DNA from 2 places in the Bacillus pumilus genome. Region 1 is predicted to be linked to the other one. Evidence: predicted binding sites of a transcription regulator. Region 1 holds the regulator's gene; the other holds the start of a gene.
What was found. The regulator LexA, encoded in region 1, represses DNA repair genes until DNA is damaged. The targets are predictions, from matches to a motif close to CGAACATATGTTCG.
Positions count from the first base shown of each region.

Region 1 (5,844 bases):
TAGTTTTGTCAAAAAAACAAGAAAAAAGAAAAAAGTTTGCAGAGCGGATGAAAATGCTCTGCAAACAGATGAAAAAAAGCATGATGCTTGGAGACTTCGTTATTTGTTCAGCTTCGCTTTCACACGGCTGACGACATTGCTGACCGTAAAGCCGTATTTCTCAATAATGGTTTCACCAGGTGCAGAAGCGCCAAATTTATCAATGGCAATTACGTCACCATCAAGACCAGTGTAACGCTCCCAGCCAAGTGAAGCCCCCATTTCAATCGCAATACGAGCCCGCACTGCTGTAGGAAGGACTGATTCTTTGTATTCGTCTGACTGCTGATCGAAACGATCCCATGCAGGAAGACTGACAACAGACGCGCGGATTCCTTCTTTCTCAAGTGCTTTTTGCGCTTCAATCGCTAAACCGACTTCAGATCCAGATGCGAGTAGAAGTGCTTCTGGCTGCGCATCAGCAGCTTCAACGACGACGTATCCACCCTTTTCTACTCCCTCATACGCCTTCTCAGGTGCTTGGTCAATCGTTGGAAGGTTTTGACGAGTCAGAACTAGTGCTGTCGGTTTATCCGTTGAAGATACAGCAAGTTTCCACGCTGCAGCTGTTTCGTTTCCATCCGCAGGGCGAATGACAGAAAGGTTCGGCATCGCACGTAATGAAGCAAGCTGTTCAACCGGTTCATGCGTCGGACCATCTTCACCAACAGCGATACTGTCATGAGTAAAGACATAAGTAACTGGAAGTCCCATTAAGGCAGCAAGACGAATCGCTGGTCTTAAGTAATCTGAGAAAACAAAGAACGTTCCGCCGAATACACGAAGGCCGCCGTGAAGCGCCATACCGTTTAACGCGGCACCCATTGCAAATTCTCTGACGCCGAACCAAATGTTCTTACCAGCATAATGATCTTTACCAAAATCGTCTGTGTTTTTAATCGTTGTTTTGTTTGAACCTGCAAGGTCAGCAGACCCGCCAATGAAGAAAGGTACTTGCTTCGCAATGCCATTTAATACTTCGCCTGAAGAAGCGCGGGAGGCAAGACTTGAACCTGCTTCATAAACAGGAACCTCTTGATCCCAATTCTCAGGAAGCTTTCCTTCAATCGCAAGCTGCAATTGAGCTGCAAGCTCAGGGTATTCTTTTTCATATTGCGCAAATAATTCATTCCAAGCTGCTTCTTTTTTCTGACCAGCGTCTTTTACAGCTTCTTTGAAATGATCGTACACTTCAGAAGGTACATGGAAATCTTCTTCAAACGTCCAAGAGTAAGCTTCCTTCGTCAGCTTGGCTTCGTCGCTGCCAAGTGGTGCACCATGCACACCAGAAGTTCCTGCACGGTTTGGCGATCCGAAACCGATTGTTGTTTTCACTTCAATCAGTGTAGGTCTGTCTGTGCTTTGTTTTGCCTTTTTGATAGCAGCCGTCACTTCTTCAATGTTGTTGCCGTCTTTCACATAAAGAACTTCCCAGTTCATCGCTTCAAAACGATTCTTCACATTTTCAGAGAATGAACGATCTAGGTCGCCATCTAAAGAAATATCATTTGAATCATAAAGGACAATTAAACGGCCTAAGCCTAAATGACCAGCAAGGGAAGCAGCTTCAGAGGAAATTCCCTCCATTAAGTCTCCATCTCCGCAAATGCTGTATGTATAGTGATCTACAACATTAAAGTTGTCTTTGTTATACGTTTCCGCAAGATGTCTTTCTGCAAGTGCCATACCAACTGCCATGGCAATCCCCTGTCCTAAAGGACCTGTTGTAGCATCGACGCCCTCTGTATGTCCAAATTCAGGATGTCCAGGTGTTTTGCTACCCCATTGGCGGAATTGTTTTAGATCATCGATGCTCAAGTTGTATCCGCTTAAATGAAGCATGCTATATAGAAGCATAGAACCATGTCCCGCAGATAATACAAAACGGTCTCTGTTAAACCAATTTGGGTTTTGCGGACTTACGTTTAAGTGATTCGTCCATAAAGCGTATGCCATTGGTGCAGCACCCATCGGCATTCCAGGGTGGCCGGAATTCGCTTTTTCAATTGCGTCTATGGAGAGAGTACGTATTGTTGCAATAGATTTCAATTCAATCGTTTCCATATAAATCCCCTTCCGTATCTTGTGTACACCATTATCATAAATCTACTGTCCTTTTTTCACAACTATTTCACGCTGAAAAAGAGTGATTTTGTCACATTTAGTTTATCGATCACCTAAAAAGTTATGCAAATATGAAAAAAGATGAGAATATCCTTCCCATCTTTTCAAAATTCAAGAAACCGAAAACTTAATGAAGGTTTTGATCTCTTTCTCTTTTTAATTTTTCTGGTGTGACATCGTTTCCTTCAGGGTCAACGATTTTCACGGTTTTAAGTGTATTTTTCATAGAAGAACGAAAAGCTTTTAAATACTCTTCTCTTAATTGCTTTTGTTCTGTTTTTTCAGCGTCTGACAAACCGGTCTCTTTTGACTTTTTTGAAAGCTCATTGATTCTTGCAAGCTGATTTTTAGAAATCATGACTAACTCCTTTAAAGCATTTTCTCTACATACTACTAAATATCAATCATTTTGACAACAAATCAAGCTTTAGGTGGTCAGACCTTTTTCATATTCTTGATACCTTCTATGGACCGTTGCTTTTGAAATGTCGAAACCTAGTGCCTGAAGAGTTGCTGCGATTTCTGCGAAGGTCATGTTATTTTTTCTTAATCGAACAATTTCTGAAATCGGCACTTCAATACGCTCACGACCAGGCGCATGATCCTGCTGTTTTAAATTCAGTTCGGGCTGATACCCTCGTTCAACGGCTCTTCTCATTCCCCGCTTGATTTTCAGGTTATGAATTTTTCGTTGATACTCTTCAACGACTCCTACGATCTCAATCACCATTTCATCTGCTTCTGAAAGCTCAAGTTCGCCTCTATGAAACGTACTGTACACCTTTACATTCTCTTTAAAAAGACAATGAAGAAGCGCAATTTTTGCTTGTCCTCTTCCGAGACGTGTTTCATCCTGGATAAGAACAGCATCAATTGACTCTTCTTTTAGTGTAGCTAGCATATCAAACACACCATCGCGATCTAGATCATACCCGCTTGCTTTTTCTTTAATGACTTTAACCACATTCATCTTGTGCATAGCAGCTAAAGCTAGCAATTCTTCTTCTTGTCTCTTCAGCGAGGTTTCCTGCTCTTCTTTGACAGTGCTTACTCTCGCATAGATGATTGCATTCATGTCTTCAATCGACCTTTCTACTGTACTGTTGCAAGTTGATATACGACTGGATGCTCTTTTTTGACTGGTATGACAAGGATGTCACCAGGCTGGATTTCTGTTGAAGCAAGATCGTTGTGCTGAGTGACCCAGTCAATAAACGCATTTTTATCGATTGATTTGCTGTCGTTTACTTGATCAGCTAACCCCCAAAGAGTATCCCCTGATTGAACTTCTATTTTAACATACTGATTTGGATCATTATGGCTTGTGACTGCAATAAGTGAGAGAAATATGCCAACGATGAATGAGAATACCCCAATAAAAATAATAGATTCTTTTAACCTCATAATGTCATCTCTCCTAATAGAATGTGTGTTCGTTCTTTCTGACACTTATTATAAATACGAACAAACGTTTCTGTCAAACGTTTTTTTCGAACCTATGTTTGTACTGTTAGGAAAAACATGCTATAATTTCTTTAAAATTGACGTTTTGAGGTGCAAAAGATGACGAAGCTATCAAAAAGACAACTCGATATCCTGACATTCATCAAAGAAGAAGTAAAAAGCAAGGGCTATCCCCCATCCGTTCGTGAAATTGGAGAAGCTGTCGGTCTAGCATCCAGTTCAACGGTTCATGGACATTTAGCTAGACTAGAAACGAAGGGCTTAATTAGAAGAGACCCGACAAAACCTAGAGCGATCGAAGTACTAGATGAAGAGGAAATGAATATTCCAAAGAGTGCTGTAATGAACGTACCAGTCATCGGAAAAGTAACAGCAGGCCTGCCTATTACGGCTGTTGAGAATGTAGAAGAGTACTTCCCTCTTCCAGAGACTTTTGCAGCACCAGATGAACAAGTATTTATGCTTGAAATTATGGGAGAAAGTATGATTGACGCAGGAATTTTGGACAAGGACTATGTCATTGTGCGTCAGCAAAGCACTGCTAACAATGGAGATATTGTCGTCGCCATGACAGAGGAAGATGAAGCGACAGTGAAACGTTTCTATAAAGAAGATACACACTTTAGATTACAGCCAGAAAATCCATCTATGGAACCGATTATTTTACAGAATGTAAGTATACTAGGTAAAGTGATTGGCGTATTTAGAAATATTCACTAAAAAAAGCCGGTATTTCATCAGTTAATGATGAGAACCGGCTTTTTTTTATGAACAAGAATAGGCAAGAATACTCGAGCTTGGGAAGGAACCAAATGTAAAGTTCGGCCAAATAAAGCCAGTTGTTCTCCCGAAAGGCTGTGAAGATAGAACATACATTAAAAATACTTGACCGTTTCTCATAAACACAATCGTCCACCTTCTATTACATCCCGCCGCAAATTGAACCGATTGCTGACCTCCACCTGTTTGCCCTGAAATAAGTGACTGCATGCTTTGAGGCTGTGATAATGCTTGCTGATATTGCGAAACGATATGCTGTGGTGGGGCTGGCGGGGCTGATCCACTAGATCCGGGCCCAGTGCCTCCTCCTCCGATTGGAAACCCTGGAAATCCTCCAACTTGAGAAGGGAGCGACGGCCAACCTTGCATCTGCCTATCATATGAGTACCCATTCCACATACCTTCATACGGATAATACATATTCAACACCACTTTCTTAGACATTCATCACGATAGTATATGTCATAAATGAAAAAGCGTGTTGAACGTCCAAACAGAAACTTTTCCAAAAAACGTTTTGTTCTTCTTTAGAACGGTTAAATAGTAGATATAAAGAAAAAATAAAAAAATGAAAACTTTTTGCCACCCTCAAACGTTATATATATAGAAAGAAAAGAAATAAAAAACATTTAGATTTAATACTTGTAATATCACTGTAATTATTGTAACATTTGTAACATAAGAAGTTTTCATTGAGAAAAGGAGGCAATCGCCTTGAAAAAATTATTCGTTTTATTAACTGCTATTATGCTTATGATCTCATTACAATCTACAACATTGGCCGCTTCTAAAAAACCAGCCACTTTGACAAATAAAGAAGCGTTACATATTGCCCTTGATGCACGGGAACACTTTTGGAGTGCGATGTCAGGCTACAAAATTAATGAACATTCTGATTACAAATTAAAATCATTTAGCTATAAAGACATGACTTACAACTATCTTTCTAAAACATTTGATACAAAGAAAAAACTAAACAGCTACCTATCTCAAGTTTTCACAAAAGAAGCCATCAATCAAGGTTTAAAAGACTACCAGTTCATTGTTCATAAAGGCAAAATGGCTGTTCCAGTCGGCGACGGAGACAATATGCTTAATTGGGATAAAGCGACACCTAAACTTGTCTCTAAAAAACAAACAGTCCGCACATATGAATTCACTGTCCCAACACTTGATGGACGCAAAGTACAAAGAACGGTTACGTTCGAAAAAGGACAAAAAGATTGGAAAGTCACAAAAATTGACGCTGTTATCTAAATAAAAAACCAGGCCATTCAATCGGCCTGGTTTTTATATTGAAGTAAATTCAGTCATGCGGTCTAAGGCGTGAGCAAGTGATGATGCCGTGCGAAATTCATTAAAAGGAAGCCCGAGCTGCACAGCGGTTTGGGCAATTTCTGGTCTGATTCCTGAAATAGTTGTCTCTACTCCAATTAA
Region 1 is NZ_LT906438.1:1,754,229-1,760,072, reverse strand. Features, by position in the region: gene tkt (transketolase) at 100-2,103, opposite strand; gene CKW02_RS08840 (DUF896 domain-containing protein) at 2,291-2,521, opposite strand; gene CKW02_RS08835 (YneB family resolvase-like protein) at 2,591-3,238, opposite strand; gene yneA (cell division suppressor protein YneA) at 3,256-3,567, opposite strand; gene lexA (transcriptional repressor LexA) at 3,727-4,347, shown strand; gene CKW02_RS08820 (hypothetical protein) at 4,393-4,827, opposite strand; gene CKW02_RS08815 (DL-endopeptidase inhibitor IseA) at 5,122-5,664, shown strand; gene CKW02_RS08810 (STAS domain-containing protein) at 5,698-5,844, opposite strand, start outside.

Region 2 (5,844 bases), 520 kb from region 1:
TTCTCAAGCATCTCAAGCAATGTTAGCTCAAGCAAACCAACAGCCGCAAAACGTACTTCAATTATTACGTTAATGAAAAAGCCCCTCTAAGGGGCTTTTTTTGTTTCAATCGAATGACAGCAAGTGCTGTAAACTAAAGTCAGGAACCGCTTCATGGAAAAAAGCTCGATTGTCTTCATCATTCTCTTGATCCCACTGACTCCACCATTCAGCAATTTCTCCAGAAGCGTCGGCTTGAATCATGTCATGCAGTTGTTCTAAGTTGATGATCTCTCTCGGTTCGGTTAAGAAAGAGTGCATCCGGTGATACGCTTCAAGACGTTCAGGCTGTTTTGTTACTATGGTGTATTGTACGTAGCGATTTAAAAATCCTTGTATGAACGTCAAATGGGGAATGGTTGTTTCTCCTTTTAATTTGACGCCTTCCCACGCCATATCAGCAATCGCACAAAGCCACCAGCCAAGTTCATTGGCATGCTGCATTTGTTGTAATGTGTCCTTTTCAAATGATAGCTGCTCCTTTTTTTGTGCTTGTTTGAGCATACGCTCAAGAGTTTGTGCTTCGAGTGCGGCCTTTGTCATTCCTTGCCCATGAATGGGATCTAATGTACACAAGGCATCGCCCATCACCAATAATCCACTCGGCCAATCGTGCATTTGTTCATAGTGATGTCTCACGCAAGAAGGGACTCTAAATCCTTTTGGATTTGTATAGGGCGTTAAATGGGTGATGGCTTCTGCTATCGCTGGATGGGTAAGGGCAGCGGTTTCTGCATCAAATTGATCAGCATCTGTTGTTGGATAATGTGAACCGCCAGCTGCAGAGAGAAGAACAGCCACTAAATCATGATCTACCCGTTCAAACAGCCCTGTTGGGATTTTTTGATGAGGCTGTCCAACTACGACCATTGATTGCAGGTTTGGTGCCTCTGGTAGTATCTGGTAGTATCTTGTGCTGTAGCCAAGAGAGACGCTTAACTCATCTGTCTGTGGCAAGCACAGCCCTGCGTCTTTCAGCCATTTTGGTAATTTAGACATTCTTCCAGACGTATCGATCACTAAGTCTGCTTTTATTTGATAAATATTTCCTGGCTTTATATGCCGATCTTTCACGATGAGTCCTACGACTCGATTCGTTCTTTCCTCAAACTGAAGCGAGATCGCTTCATGTTTTTCTAGAAAATGAACACGTTCCTCACTTAACATTCTTTGCATCAGCACCCACTCTAGCATGGCACGTCTTGTGACAGCTGTTTCTTCTGTATCGGTGAGCACTAATTCACCATCTTTTGTGATAAATCGAGATGTTTGATGCAATGTATTAAACCCGCCCATTGCCAGTAACTCTTTTGTATAACCAGGAAATAGACGTTCGAATATTTGCTTGCCAAGTGGAAGCATTCTATGTGGGTGAAAGGCTTGAGGAGTGCCGAGACGATTCTCGGGAGAATCTGGCAATTCGTCCTTTTCAATGATAAATACCTGATGATAAAACGTTGATAAAACCTTTGCAGCGAGCATTCCGGTGATACCGCCGCCAATGACGATCGCCTGCTCATATTTCATGGGTTGTGTCACAACATGCGCCTCCAATGAATAAGTAAAATGGTTACATGACCATTTCATCATATGTTGATTCGTTAATTATAGCAAATTTACGTTTGAATATAGAAAGGAAATGTCCTACTTTTTACTCGTAAATATGAAGAATTTCTTCAAACATCATCATTATTTTTAAGAAACAACTACTAATTTAAGAAGAACGACCGATAAACTTTATAAGGGGGTAGAGAAATTGGATATACTACAGAGCATTGTAACTGCAGCACCTTATATCATGCAGATTTTAAAAAATGAAGTGACGCTGGGTGTCACTGATCGAGAGAAATTTTTGCTTTATTTGCCATCGAAAGATCTTGATTTTCAAATTCGGGCTGGTGAATTCATTAAACCAGATGATCTGAATTTGAAAAAAGCGCTGAGAGGTGAGATATCAAATATATCTTTGCCTGAATCGGTGTATGGAACGCCATTAAATTCAATGTGTATGCCTATTTTAGATGAAAACCAACAAGCAATTGGTGCACTCGCTTTAGGTTTTCCCCTTAAAAATCAATTAGAGCTTGAAGCGTATATGGAGTCATTAAGTGACATCATTCAAAGTATTCAAGAAAAGGTGCATGTGGTAGCGGCGCATTCAGAGGAGCTTTCAGCGACGAGTGAGGAAATGACCTTACAAACGCAGCAAACACTTGAAAGCTCGAAAAAAACATCCGATATTACAAAAATGATTAAAGGGATTTCGAAACAAACGAGTTTGCTAGGATTGAATGCTTCAATTGAAGCAGCCAGAGCAGGAAAAGAGGGAGCTGGCTTTAGTGTTGTAGCAAATGAGGTTCAAAAGCTTTCAAGTGAAACCTCACGTGCAACAGAAAACATTGAAAACTCATTACAAGGGATTTCGTCCAATATACATACATTACTTGAGAGTATGGATCATATGAAAGGTTCATCATCAGAACAGGCTTTACTTGTCACAGAGTTTAGTGAAATTGTCGATCGATTGACGACGGTTAGTAAGGATATGAAGAAATTCATGCAAACCGTCATGTCAACGTAAAAAACGAATCCAAGAGGATTCGTTTTTTGTATGTCGTTATTTTCTCTTGTTCTGATCAAAGCGATAATCATACGTGTCGCCTTTCACCACATTTAAAAATTCATGTCCAATTTGAACAAGCTGTCCGTTTTTCCACTGGATGAGAGGGTCTTTATCAGGGTATTTCCAGTAAATCGTTTTCTTGCGGTGGCTCAGTTTGTTTTCAATTTCTGCTCTGACTGCGTTTTCCTTTAGCTTTCCTCCGCTATGCTGATAGGTGTTGATGATATACATTCCGTCAGGTGATGACATCGAGCGGATGAATGTTCCGTGAGACACGCCTTGAAGAGAGAAGCATTTCCAATAAATAATGCCAGCGAAGCTAAGGAGTAAGATGATCAGAGTGAGGGTGGTTTTCTTTTTTAACATGATTTCCTCCAGATGTAGATCACAATATTTCTAATTTATGAGAGAGAATACAAAAAGATTCATATAGTCCAAAAGTTCTATTCGTTTCAATTATCGGTCATTTTTTCTCAAAATTCAACAGAATGGCGTAAATGTAAGGAAGATTTAAGGAAGAATTCAAGTGGTATATTTGTTTCGAAACCTCTTTACAAAAGTATGAGGGATCAGTAGACTTATGCTCATATAAAGAAATGGAGCAGATGACATGAGGCAAATGATCGATACGTATCAAAGTTATGAAGAGCTTTCCGCTCATGAAAGAAAAGGGATTGATTATCAAATTCTTCACGAGCGGAAAGGTGACCAGCTTCTGGTTTTGTCGCCTCATGCCGGAGGAATTGAATCAGGCGTGAGTGAGCTCATTCATGAAATATCTAGTGACTATTCTATGTATTTATTTGAAGGCCTTAAAGTAAAAGGCAATCATGTTCTTCATATTACAAGCACACGCTTTGATGAGCCGCTTTGCCTTTCACAGGTGCATACCCATCATTATACGTTTGCACTTCATGGTTACGGAGAAACAGAGGTGCTTCAAACGTTAGTGGGGGGTACGGACAGAGAAAGAGCGGCAGAAACTGTGAAGCGTTTAACGCTAAATGGCTTTCACGCATTGCTGCTAGCCGAATCTGATCGTTTTTCTGGAACGCATCCTGATAATATCAATAACAAATGTTTGACAGGAAAAAGTGTACAACTTGAAATTAGTCAGGCGCAAAGAAGAGCATTCTTTCAAGACTTTAGGCGTCGATACCGGCGAGATACACAAACTGAACAATTTTATCGGTACACAAATGTACTCAAACAAGTATTAGCCCTTTATGAATAAACTTCTATCGTTTTTATGTCCGATTATTTACGTTTGATAAACGGCTTCTTTTTCTGCGACTCTTTCTGCTTTCATTAAATAAGACGTAAACTCCTGTTGAAAGCGAATACCTGCTTTTCGCTGTTCGAATAAGGCAACCCGTTTTTCAGCAAAAGCCCAAGTGACGTGAAACGTTTGAGCAATATGCAAAATGGCTTGCTGCCGAAGGGTTGGAAGCTTCATTTTCAGCAGCATAAAGGTTGGCACACAAAAGTGGTACATGAATTGTTTTGCCTGAAACTCCTGTAGTTCTCGAAAGAGTTTGTTCATTTTGAAATGATTGCCTGTATGCTTTAGCACATGACAAAGCTCGTGGGCAAAATCCTGCCACTGTTCTTCAGGTGATAGGGATCTGTTTAAGATAATACTGTAAAGACCTTGATGCTGGATCATCATGCTGCCAGTCTCTTCGTAATGGACCCATACACGAAATTCAGAAGCGATCCTTTGCAACTCTCTATAAGCAGGACCGCTTATTTGCAATTGATCATATAAACGCTTAATATCTTCTTCTAAATGGGTTAAAAAACCAGTCATTTGAAAACCTCCATACAAACGTATGTTCTATTTTTGGCGTAAAAGAAAAGTCCATAAAGGACTAAATAGCTAAATGAGCTATTACTTACTTTTTATATCGGCGTATTTTTAACAATTTTAACATAAAATCAAGGAAAAATGGAATTAATTCCTGTTTTTTTCTGTATTTTTGCACTTCTCACTAATAAAAAGAGTGAATTGAATTCAAATTTTACCATAGTTTTTCATGAAAACAAACAAGTATTGTCTTACGAACGCCACCGATTGATGAGAAAGATCAATTCAATCTAGCAAAAGGGAGTGCAGTAGATGGTACAAATTTATCAAGATTTTATTCCAGTTGGAAACGGGAACCGCCCAGGATATGCGATGACACCGGAGTATGTAACGGTGCATAACACAGCAAACACGTCAAAGGGAGCGGATGCGAAAAGTCATGCGGCCTATGTAAAAAGCCCAACGACTGAGGTGAGCTGGCACTTTACAGTGGATGATCATGAAATCTTTCAGCATCTGCCATTAAATGAAAATGGCTGGCATGCAGGGGATGGTCATGGGAATGGTAACCGGAAGTCGATCGGAATTGAAATTTGTGAGAATGTAGATGGGAATTTTCAGCAAGCGGTCAAACATGCACAATGGCTCATTCAAAAGCTGTTAAAAGAACATCACATTCCGCTAACAAACGTGGTCACACATCAGTACTGGTCTGGAAAAGCATGTCCACGCCAGCTTCTATCTACTTGGGATGAATTTAAAAAAGGGATTGGAACGGCAGAAGATCCGGAGACGGTCATCACGTATGTCGTGAAAAGCGGGGATACGTTAACGAGTATTGCGAAAGCTCATGGGGTCACAGTTCAGGATTTACAGAAGTGGAATGACATTAGCGATCCGAATAAGATTCAAATTGGACAGGTTCTCAAAATTTATCGTAACGATGCAAAGAGTTTGTATGAGCTGCCAAATGGGGTTTTAAAGGTGACTTCTCCATTGACAAAGGGAGAGCACGTACGCCTAGTCCAGCAGGCGCTTGCTGCTGTTTATTTTTATCCTGATAAAGCAGCTGCAAATAAAGGAATAGACGGAGTTTACGGAGAAAAAACGGCGAACGCCGTAGCGCGTTTTCAGCTGGTAAATGGTCTGACAAGTGATGGGGTATACGGACCTAAAACGAAGGAAAAGCTTCTGAAGCTGTTAAGTAAGTGAGTGTTTCTGTTTGTATGATTGGATGACTGCTTCACTTTGCTCATTTAATCGACGCAAATAAGGCGACGACTTATATTCAGCAAACTGAACATATCTCAATTGTTTGATTTTCTTTTTCATTTATTGGCACCTCAATCGTTGCAGCGTATAGATTATTGTATGC
Region 2 is NZ_LT906438.1:1,231,944-1,237,787, forward strand. Features, by position in the region: gene hag (flagellin Hag) at 1-73, shown strand, start outside; gene CKW02_RS06140 (FAD-dependent oxidoreductase) at 106-1,578, opposite strand; gene CKW02_RS06145 (methyl-accepting chemotaxis protein) at 1,796-2,620, shown strand; gene CKW02_RS06150 (DUF5412 domain-containing protein) at 2,657-3,028, opposite strand; gene CKW02_RS06155 (poly-gamma-glutamate hydrolase family protein) at 3,273-3,896, shown strand; gene CKW02_RS06160 (ImmA/IrrE family metallo-endopeptidase) at 3,924-4,472, opposite strand; gene CKW02_RS06165 (N-acetylmuramoyl-L-alanine amidase) at 4,782-5,681, shown strand; gene CKW02_RS20570 (hypothetical protein) at 5,670-5,801, opposite strand.
Region 2: CKW02_RS06160 (ImmA/IrrE family metallo-endopeptidase) is a predicted target of LexA. The motif match lies at 4,488-4,501, and genes of this name have one in related genera.